Regions from separate parts of the Paraburkholderia sp. J69-1 genome, predicted to be linked through region 1. Evidence: riboswitches for the same ligand, from Rfam matches in the RefSeq annotation. Region 1 holds a riboswitch; the other holds the start of a gene.
The links. Region 1 has a riboswitch for thiamine pyrophosphate ahead of thiC (phosphomethylpyrimidine synthase ThiC). Riboswitches for the same ligand answer to the same signal wherever they lie in the genome.
Positions count from the first base shown of each region.

Region 2: linked by a shared signal. The riboswitch ahead of U5A67_RS32465 (FAD-dependent oxidoreductase) and the one ahead of thiC (phosphomethylpyrimidine synthase ThiC) in region 1 are both predicted to bind thiamine pyrophosphate.

Region 1 covers NZ_CAJMZG010000010.1:160,051-165,201, forward strand. The annotation lists gene U5A67_RS19915 (glycine zipper 2TM domain-containing protein) at 139-360, opposite strand; gene thiC (phosphomethylpyrimidine synthase ThiC) at 589-2,520, opposite strand; TPP riboswitch at 2,631-2,772, opposite strand; gene U5A67_RS19925 (GreA/GreB family elongation factor) at 2,977-3,384, opposite strand; gene U5A67_RS19930 (EamA family transporter) at 4,037-5,032, shown strand.
Region 2 covers NZ_CAJMZG010000023.1:73,764-78,914, reverse strand. The annotation lists gene U5A67_RS32470 (ABC transporter ATP-binding protein/permease) at 1-1,045, opposite strand, end outside; TPP riboswitch at 1,328-1,441, shown strand; gene U5A67_RS32465 (FAD-dependent oxidoreductase) at 1,731-2,864, shown strand; gene thiS (sulfur carrier protein ThiS) at 2,959-3,156, shown strand; gene U5A67_RS32455 (thiazole synthase) at 3,212-4,024, shown strand; gene thiE (thiamine phosphate synthase) at 4,024-5,136, shown strand.

The sequences.
Region 1 (5,151 bases):
CGGCCAATCTGCCTGTTGTATTTTGTTGCTCTTTTTAGCGGCTTTCGTACTGCACATAGCGTGACGAAAAAGCGTGACGAAAGGATCGTCTATACGGGATGCCAGCCGTCACGCAGTCACGTATTCCGGCGCGAAACCTTACTTGCCAACCTGATTGCCGATAATGCCGCCGACTGCGGCGCCGCCCACGGTAGAAAGCGCGCTGCCGCCGATCACGGCGCCAGCGGCACCGCCGACACCTGCGCCAATGGCAGTGTCACGGTCGCGTCGGGACATGTTGTCGCAAGCGCTCAGACTGCCGATCACGGCAACGAGCGTAGCCACGGTGAAGAGGGTACGGGTGCGAGCGAAGTTTTTCATGTTCGACTCCAGCTATAGGGGGTATCCGGTGCAAAGCGAGTCGCATAAATCGCGCCCAGTTCGCACCTCCAGTACACCCATGCTAGCCACGCCCTCCGTATCCGGGTGTGTGCGCTTGTCAGCGAGTTGTCGGAGTCGTTAAAAAGTGTTTCGGTGTGGAAAACATCATTCGCTGCGCTGCACGATACGTCAGCTCATCGTGCAGCGCAGCGAAAGGGCGTTCTCGCCTTACTGGCGCTGATAAATCTCCGCGCCTTGCTTGACGAATTCCACCGCCTTCACTTCCATGCCCTTTTTCAGGGCTTCTGCGTCGCTGACGCCTTGTTTGGCCGCGAAGTCGCGCACGTCCTGCGTGATCTTCATCGAGCAGAAGTGCGGGCCGCACATCGAGCAGAAATGCGCGACCTTGGCCGAGTCCTTGGGCAGCGTTTCGTCGTGGAATTCACGTGCCTTGTCCGGGTCGAGGCCGATGTTGAACTGGTCTTCCCAACGGAACTCGAAACGCGCCTTCGACAAGGCGTTGTCACGCACCTGCGCGCCCGGATGACCCTTGGCCAGATCGGCCGCATGCGCCGCGAGCTTGTACGTGATGATGCCTTCCTTCACGTCGTCCTTGTTCGGCAGGCCAAGGTGTTCCTTCGGCGTGACGTAGCAGAGCATCGCCGTGCCGAACCAGCCGATCATCGCCGCGCCGATGCCCGAGGTGATGTGATCGTAGCCCGGCGCGATATCGGTCGTGAGCGGCCCGAGCGTGTAGAACGGCGCTTCGTCGCACCATTCCAGCTGCAGGTCCATGTTTTCCTTGATGAGCTGCATCGGCACATGGCCGGGGCCTTCGATCATTACCTGTACGTCGTGCTTCCACGCGATCTGCGTGAGCTCGCCCAGTGTTTTGAGTTCGCCCAGTTGCGCTTCGTCGTTGGCGTCGTAGATCGAGCCGGGGCGCAGGCCGTCGCCCAGCGAAAAGCTCACGTCGTATTCCTTCATGATTTCGCAGATCTCTTCGAAATGCTCGTAAATGAAGGACTCCTTGTGATGTGCGAGACACCACTTGGCCATGATCGAGCCGCCGCGCGACACGATGCCCGTCATGCGGTTGGCCGTCAGCGGCACGTATTGCAGACGCACGCCCGCGTGAATCGTGAAGTAATCGACGCCTTGCTCGGCCTGTTCGATCAGCGTGTCGCGGAACATCTCCCACGTCAGGTCTTCGGCCTTGCCGTTGACCTTTTCGAGCGCCTGATAGATCGGCACCGTGCCGATCGGCACCGGCGAATTGCGGATGATCCACTCGCGCGTTTCGTGAATGTGCTTGCCGGTCGACAGATCCATCACCGTGTCGCCGCCCCAGCGGATCGCCCAGGTCATCTTGTCGACTTCCTCGCCGATCGAGGACGTCACCGCCGAATTGCCGATATTCGCGTTGATCTTCACGAGGAAGTTACGGCCGATGATCATCGGCTCGCTTTCCGGGTGGTTGATGTTGGCGGGAATGATCGCGCGGCCGCGGGCGATTTCTTCGCGCACGAATTCCGGCGTGATTTCCTTGAGCGCATCCTTGCCGAAGGCAGCGGCACCGAACGCCTGGCCCGGATGCTGGCGGCCCATCATGGCGGCGAGCTTCGCGCCGTTCGGGCCGCTGGTCTTGAGGCTTTCGAGGTATTCGGCGCGGCGCTGGTTTTCGCGGATGGCGATGTATTCCATCTCGGGCGTGATGATGCCCTGACGCGCGTAGTGCATCTGCGTGACGTTCTTGCCCGCTTGTGCGCGGCGCGGCGTGCGGTGCAGGCCGGGGAAACGCAGCTCGGCGGTGGCCGGATCGGCGGCGCGCTCGCGGCCGTAATCGGAGGAGAGACCGGGCAGCGCTTCGGTGTCGCCGCGCTTTTCGATCCATGCCTGACGCACGGCGGGCAAGCCTGCGCGAATGTCGATCTTCGCTTCGGGATCGGTGTACGGACCCGAGGTGTCGTAGACGTAGATCGGCGGATTCTTTTCGCCGCCGAAGCCCGTGGGCGTATCGGCCTGCGTGATCTCGCGCATCGGCACGCGGATGTCCGGCTGCGAACCGGTCACGTAGATCTTGCGGGAATTGGGCAGCGGCGCAATCGCGGCTTCGTCGACGTGCGCGTTGGCGGAAATGAACTTGGGATTCGCGTTCATGCGTCTCTCTCCATGCAATGCAAAGTGGGAACTACGGCTTCGCAGGAGACGAGACGGAACGTGGACGGACCTCGCAATGAGGATGGGTGCAGGCGGTAATGCGTGTCTTGCTGCAAGGTCCGGACGCTTCCCTGCGCTGGCATTATCCAGATCAGGTTCAAAGGGTATTTCTCACCCGCGAAATACGCTGCCTGACGCTATTCGTGTGAACAGTTCGAAGCGGCGCATAACGCAGGACCCCCGCGTAAGCAGGCCAAACGATACACCGCGCTGCGACACTCTGGCAAGTGCCTTTGCGCGAGGGAATGTGCTGCGTACACGCGGAATTCGCGCGCGCGACCTATATAGGAGAGAACGCGTTTTTGACGCGAAAAAGGGCGAAAAACGAGGCGAAAAAACTTCTCGATGGACTGCGCCGGGCGCCTCGGCGGGCTCGTTGACCGGCGCAATCGCGCATCACAGCACGAAGTCGTCGGCGGCTTCGGGCTGGAACAGGATGCGCGAAATTTTCAGCGTTTCGACGGCGCCGCTGGGCGGTGTGAAGCGCACGGTTTCGCCGCGTTTCGCGCCGAGCAGCGCCAGTCCTGCGGGCGAAAACACGTTGAGACGGCCTTGATCGACGCTGGCGTTGGCCGGGTAGACGACCGTCCAGGTGACGGCTTCGCCAGTGCGATCGCTCACCAGCGTGACCTGCGAATTCATGGTGACGATATTGGCGGCAATTTCGCGCGAATCGACGATCTCGGCGCGTTCGAGCAGTTCGTCGAGCATCAGTTGGCGCGCGGGCGCGGCGCCGGTTTCGGCGGCGCATTTTTCGAGGCGGGCGAGATCGAGCTCGGTCAGATAACGGATTTTCTTCGACATGGGATTCTCCTTTGCGATCCAGATGAAGCGGCCTTCAGGGAAGGCCTCGATAGGGCGTACGGGATCGGCCCGGAGCCCGACTGAACGGCTCCGGCAAAGGAGGGTGGTTCAGTGCGGACGCCGGGCGAAGGCGAGCGGGGCCGGCAGGCCGGAAGGGCGTCGCAGCGCGCACGCGCGCGCCGCCACCGGGCGCGCGGCGCGCGGTGGAAGCGAGGCGAAAAACGCAGGCAGCGGACGCATGATGAATGTAATGACAATGAAAGAATGTGACATCCTAGCACGGTCTCAAAATGGCGCATCGACCTGGCATGAAGCGACGGTTTTCTGTCTTCGCACGACATCGCTGCGCCCTTATTTCGCGACCGTTGCGCGCGCGCTGCGCGTCGGCGCATAAAGCACGTTCGCGGCGTCCGCAACGCGGCGCCTTGTTGCATAATGCGTGGCGCCCGTTCCGGGTATTTCGGGCGGCTTTCGACCGGCTTGCAATTTCCTGTGTGGCTTGGTCGTGTGCTGCTCTGGTGCGCTTACTTTCGCGTCTCCTACTCTCTCTCGTCGCCTCCATCATGCCGTCGCGCTTTATTCGTCCCGTCCCTGGTCTGGCGGGGCGTTCGCGGTTAGCCCTCTGGTTTGTCTCCCGTTCTGCGGCGGTGCAATGACGATGCCGCCCCGTTTGCCTTCCGGTTCGTCCATCAGCCCGTATTTGCGCGGTTTCCTGCAGTTGCTCGGCACACTAGGCGCGCACAGCTGGCGTCTCGCGCGCAGCGTGCGGCTGCCGCAGACGCGCGGCGGTCGCGTCGCGCTGGCGCTGGCCGTCGTGTACTTCGTCTGGGGTTCGACCTATCTCGCCGTGCATGTGGCGCTCGAATCGTTCCCGCCGCTGCTGCTCTCCGGGCTGCGTAACCTGCTGGCGGGCATCGGCCTGTTCGTATTCGCGATGCGACGGCGCCCCGTCATGCCCACGCTCACGCAGATCCGCAATGCCGGCGTGGTCGGCACGATGCTCGTGGGGCTGTCGAGCGGCATGCTGGCCTACGGCATGCGCACGGTCGGCACCGGCACGGCGGCGGTGATGGTCGCAACGGTGCCCTTGTTCGCCACGCTGATCGCGGCGGCTGCCGGGCGGCGCGTCGCCAAAGGCGAATGGGCCGCGGTGGGGCTGGGCCTTGTCGGCATCGCGATCCTGAGCCACGGCGGCGGCGCAAGCGGAACGGCCGGCGGCAGTCTGGCGATTCTGGGCGGCGCGTTGTTCTGGGCGATCGGCGCGCATCTGGCCGGGCGGCTCGAATTGCCTGCCGATCTCTTTATCGCCACGGCACTGCAGATTGGCCTGGGCGGCGGGATTTCGACGCTCGTGGCGATCGTCACCGGCGAGCGCATGGGCGCGCTGCATTTTGTGCCGTTCGTCGCCTTTGGCTATCTGATGCTGATCGGTACGATGGCCGCGTATGTTGCCTACGGTTATCTGATCCGCAATACCAGCCCGATCGTGGCCAGTAGCTGCATGTATGTGAATCCAGTGGTGGCAGTGGCGTTGGGCGCGCTCACGCTGGGCGAACCGATTACCCATTCCACGATCATCGCGACCGTGCTGATTCTGGGCAGCGTGGGCCTTTCGTTCGTATTCGACGATCGTCGGCGCGCGTCATGAAGGTCTTTCTGCCACATTTCGCAGGCTGCGAAAATCATTCGGATTGCAGATTAACCCGATTAACGGCGCTGTCCAATAACGCCATTTAACGCGATCCGGCGCTGCCTGAAAAGGCAGCG
Region 2 (5,151 bases), on a different contig from region 1:
CGCGCAGACGGTTCACAGTAGCGCGCCATTCGACGAGGGTCGCGTAACTATTGATGAACCACGAGAACGAATCGCTCACGGTGCCGAAGGCCTGCGAGATCTGCATCAGCACGCCGAAGGTGAAGGCGCCCGCGAAGTAGCGCGGCGCGGCCACCACGAGCGGGAAAATGATGGCGATCTGGCCGTAGAAGCTCAGCACGAAGGTGAGGCGCTTGGTGTACTTCATCACGCGCCACCAGTTTTCGCGGATGTGCGCGAACAGGCCCTGCGCGTTGCTGCGCTCGGTGTTCATGCCGTCATACAGCGCGATCTGCTCGGCGTTTTCGCGCAGGCGGATCAGGCCGAAGCGGAAGTCCGCTTCCACCTTCTGTTGCTGATAGTTGATCGACACGAGCGGATGGCCGACCTTCTGGATCACGAGCGAACCGAACACGGCGTAGAGCGCGGCGGCCCAGACCATGTAGCCCGGAATCGTGATGGGCGTGGCGCCCAGCGAGAAAGTCAGTGCGCCGGCGAGCGACCACAGGATCGTGATGAACGACACCAGCGTGACGACCGTCGAAAGCAGATCGAGCGTGAGCGACAGCGTGGTGGTGGCGAACGACTGCAGGTCGTCGCTGATCCGCTGGTCGGGGTTATCGGCGAGACGGTCGCGCTCGATGCGGTAGAACGCGCCCTGGCCGAGCCACTCGTTCAGAAAGCGCGTGGTGAGCCACTGGCGCCAGCGGAAGCCGAGCATCTGGCGCAGATAGCGCCCGTACACCGCGAGGATGATGAAGCCGAACGCGAGCACGGTGAAGATCATCAGCAGATGCGGGAACTGCTTGACGTCCTTGTTCTGCAGCGCGTTGTAGAAGTCCGCGTTCCAGCTATTGAGCCGCACGTTGATCCACACGACGAGCAGGTTCATCACGATGATCGCGACGAGCAGGCTCCATGCGATCCAGCGTTCCTCGGAGACCCAGTAGGGCTTGATCAGGCTCCAGGCCGTGATCTTGTGATGCTCGTTCTGATCCGGCGTGGCGCGGGGAGTGGAGTTGGTCATGTGCGTCCTGATGTTGTACCGGCCCGCGGCCGGAATCGACGATGCCCGCCATCGCTGGTGTGATGCGGTGGCATGCTGCCGTGCGCGTGTTGTTCAACAGCGCTGGGATTCTGTCCCGCAGCGCTTAAACGAGTCTTAACCGTGCAGCAATCTCGCCCCTTGAGGCCTTGCTGCGCAATGCGATCCGGCACTCGCGCCGGCTCAGCGCATTGTGCCAGAGCGGTGATTGTGCGCCTGCCCCGGCGGTTTGCGGCGCGCGCGGCTTTTGTGGTCTAATGGCCGTTGACGAAACAGGGGTGCTTCACCGGTATGCCGGGCATGCCACAGTGAGGCTGAGAGAGACCCTTCGCACCCGATCCGGGTAATACCGGCGCGGGAAGTTTCCGGAAAGTCTTGCTGGCGCTATTTTTCAGCCGATCCACGCAGGCCCATGCAGCGGCCACGGTATTCGTCGGTTGAAAACGATTTATTCAGGCGTCCAGATTCCCGCCGGGCAATCTTCGCGGCGCAGCGCGTTCGATATACGTCATCGCGCTCCATCGCGGTTGCACGGCCGGCTTTGCCAGCCGGTTTCGTCCTTGGGTACGCATGCTTCTTGCCGTACGGAAAGGATACGATGACCGCCGCTTCTAACTTACATTCCGATCGCTCCCTGGTTTCTGGCGCACGCGCGTCCGCACCGGCTATGCCCGATTTCGCCGTTCTTGGCGGCGGGTTGAGCGGGCGTCTGGTCGCCTGGCGTCTTGCGGGCGCAGGGCATCGCGTGGCGCTCTATGAGCGCGGCGGACCCGAAGGCGGGGAAGCCGCCGCGTGGGTCGCGGCCGCCATGCTGGCGCCGCTCGCGGAAGCGGCCGTCGCCGAATTGCTGATCACCGAACTGGGCGTCGCCTCGCTCGACACCTGGCCGCAAATCCTGGCCGAACTGCCCGAACCCGTCTTCTTCCAGCGCAACGGCACGCTCGTGGTCTGGCATCACGCCGATCGCACCGAAGCGCCGCTGTTCGAGCGCCGCGTGCGCGCCAACGCGCCGCGCGAACTCGCCGATGCCCACTTCACGACGCTGCAGGGCGCGCAACTCGACGCGGCCGAACCGGCGCTCGCCGGGCGTTTCGCGCGCGGCTGGCTGCTCGACGGCGAAGGCCAGCTCGATAACCGCCAGGCGCTGGCCGCACTCGCTGCGGGTCTCGCGCAACGCGGCGTGCAGACGCACTGGAACACGAGCGTCGATGACGCCAACCTGCCGCCCGCGCGCGTGACGATCGATTGCCGCGGTCTGGGCGCCAAGCCCGCGCTGCCCGCGCTGCGCGGCATTCGCGGGGAAGTGGCGCGCGTGCACGCGCCGGGCATCGGCCTGACGCGGCCGGTGCGCCTGCTGCATCCGCGCTATCCGCTCTATATCGCGCCCAAGCAGAACGATCTCTATGTGATCGGCGCGACCGAAATCGAAGGCGAGGACCGCTCGCCGGTCAGCGTGCGTTCGGCGCTGGAACTGCTGAGCGCGGCGTTCGCCGTGCATCCGGCGTTCGGCGAGGCGCGCATCCTCGAACTCAACTCGCAGTGCCGCCCGACGTTGCCCGACCATCGCCCCGCGTTGTTCTGGGACGGCGCCGCGACGCTGCGCGTGAACGGCCTGTATCGCCACGGTTTCATGATCGCGCCCGCCGTCGCCGACGAAGCCGTGCGCGTGGCCGAAGCCATGCTGGCGGGCCATGTCGCCGATGCCGACGCCTTCGAAGCGCTGCGCGCCGGATCGCGCTGGGCCTCGATGCTGCACATCGCGCAGTCCCAGCACAGCAACGCCGCGCCCGCGCACGCCTGAGCGCCGCGAACACATACATCGGGGCGCGCTGCTTGCTGCCTCGCACGATTCAACCGTAGTCAGACGCCGTTACACGGCTAGTGAAAGATTCGCCATGGACATCCAGATCAACCAGAAGCCGCTCACGCTGCCCGAGGGCGCGACCGTCGCCGATGCGCTTGCCGCATTTGGCGCGCAGCCGCCGTTCGCGGTCGCCGTGAATGGCGATTTCGTCGCGCGCGGCCAGCATGGCGCGCGCACGCTGTCGGCGGGCGACCGCCTCGACGTCGTGAGCCCGGTGGCCGGCGGCTGATCGCACGGCTCGCGCCAGACGATCTGCCCACGCCACCCGCCAAGGAATACACGCCATGACCACCCAACACACCGCCGACGCGCTCACGCTCTACGGCGAAACCTTCCAGAGCCGCGTGCTGCTCGGCACCTCGCGCTATCCGTCGCTGCAATCGCTGTCCGATTCGATGCAAGCTGCGCGCCCCGGCATGATCACCGTCGCGCTGCGCCGCCAGATGAACGACGGCACGGCCGAAGCCGGCTTCTTCGATCTGCTCAAGCGCCATGGCGTGCCGCTGCTGCCGAACACGGCCGGCTGCCTGACCGTCAACGAAGCCGTGACCACGGCCCACATGGCGCGCGAAGTCTTCGACACCGACTGGATCAAGCTCGAACTGATCGGCGACGACTACACGCTGCAGCCCGATCCGGTCGGCCTGATCGAAGCGGCCGCGCGTCTCGTGAAAGACGGCTTCAAGGTGCTGCCGTATTGCACCGAAGACCTCGTGATCGGCCGCCGCCTGCTCGACGCCGGTTGCGAAGCGCTGATGCCGTGGGGCGCGCCCATCGGCACCGGCAAGGGCGTGATCAATCCCTACGGCCTGCGCGTGCTGCGCGAGCGTCTGCCCGACGTGCCGCTGATCGTCGATGCGGGTCTGGGCCTGCCGTCGCACGCGGCGCAGGTGATGGAGTGGGGCTTCGACGGCGTGCTGCTCAATACGGCCGTGGCGCAGGCGACGCACCCGGAAGCGATGGCGCGCGCCTTCGCGCTGGGCGTGGAAGCGGGCCGCACGGCGTATCTCGCCGGGCCGATGGCCGAACGCGAAGCCGCGGTGGCGAGCACGCCGGTCGTCGGCATGCCGTTCTGGCACCAGGATGGAGGCAAGTAATGACCAATACGTTGAAACTGAAAGACCGCGAACTGTTCTGGCCGCCCGCCGATGAACTCGCCGAGACCGCCGAAGGCATCCGCGCGAAGCTGGGCGATTGGCCGGCGACGCACGCGCCGTGGCGCCTGTGCCTCACGCCGCCGGACGCGCCCAACGGCGGCGATCTGATCGTCGTGACCGATGCCGCGCCGCATCTGGAAAACATCGCGCGCTGGATGACCGAAGGCGCGGGCGTGATCGAGGCGAAAGGCGACGATCCTGCCGCCGCGCTCGTGACGCTGCATCTGGGCGGCGAGCGCTACGCGCTGCAAGGCTCGCTGGCCGAAGACTGGATTGCCGCGCTGGCGGCTTTCCTCGACTGCGGTTTCGATCCGCACGACGCGCTCGTGCTGGCGCTCGCCTGGCGTGACGGCGACGAACAGAAAGACGACGCCTGGCCCGTCGATATCGCACGTTTCCCGCGCGTGCTGGGCCTGCCGGACGCGCCTGCGCGCCCGTTCGCGACCTGCCCGCAAAAGCTCGGCCTGTACCCCGTGCTGCCGAGCGCCGACTGGGTCGAGCGCGTGCTCGACTTCGGCGTGAAGACCGTGCAGTTGCGCAGCAAGAAGACGGCCTCGGCGGAACTCACGCACGAGATCGAGCGCTGCGTCGCGGCTGGCCGCAAGCACGATGCGCAACTGTTCATCAACGATCACTGGCAGGCGGCGATGGCGGCGGGCGCTTACGGCGTCCACCTCGGCCAGGAAGATCTGCGCGAAGCCGATCTGTACGCGCTGGCGGCATCGGGCATTCGCCTCGGCCTGTCCACGCACGGGTACTTCGAAATGCTCACGGCGCTGCACTTCCGCCCGAGCTACATCGCGTGCGGCGCGGTGTTCGCCACCACGACCAAGGAAATGCCCACGGCCCCGCAAGGCATGAAGCGCCTCAAGCGCTACGTGCAACTGCTCGAAGGCGTGGTGCCGATGGTCGCGATCGGCGGCATCGACGGTGCCGTCCTGCCGGAAGTGCTCGCCACCGGCGCGGGCAGTGCGGCGGTCGTGCGCGCCGTCACCGAGGCGGCCGAACCGGCTGCCGCCGTTGCTGCGCTGCGCAAAGCGTTTACGCAATAATGCCCCGGCCTCGCC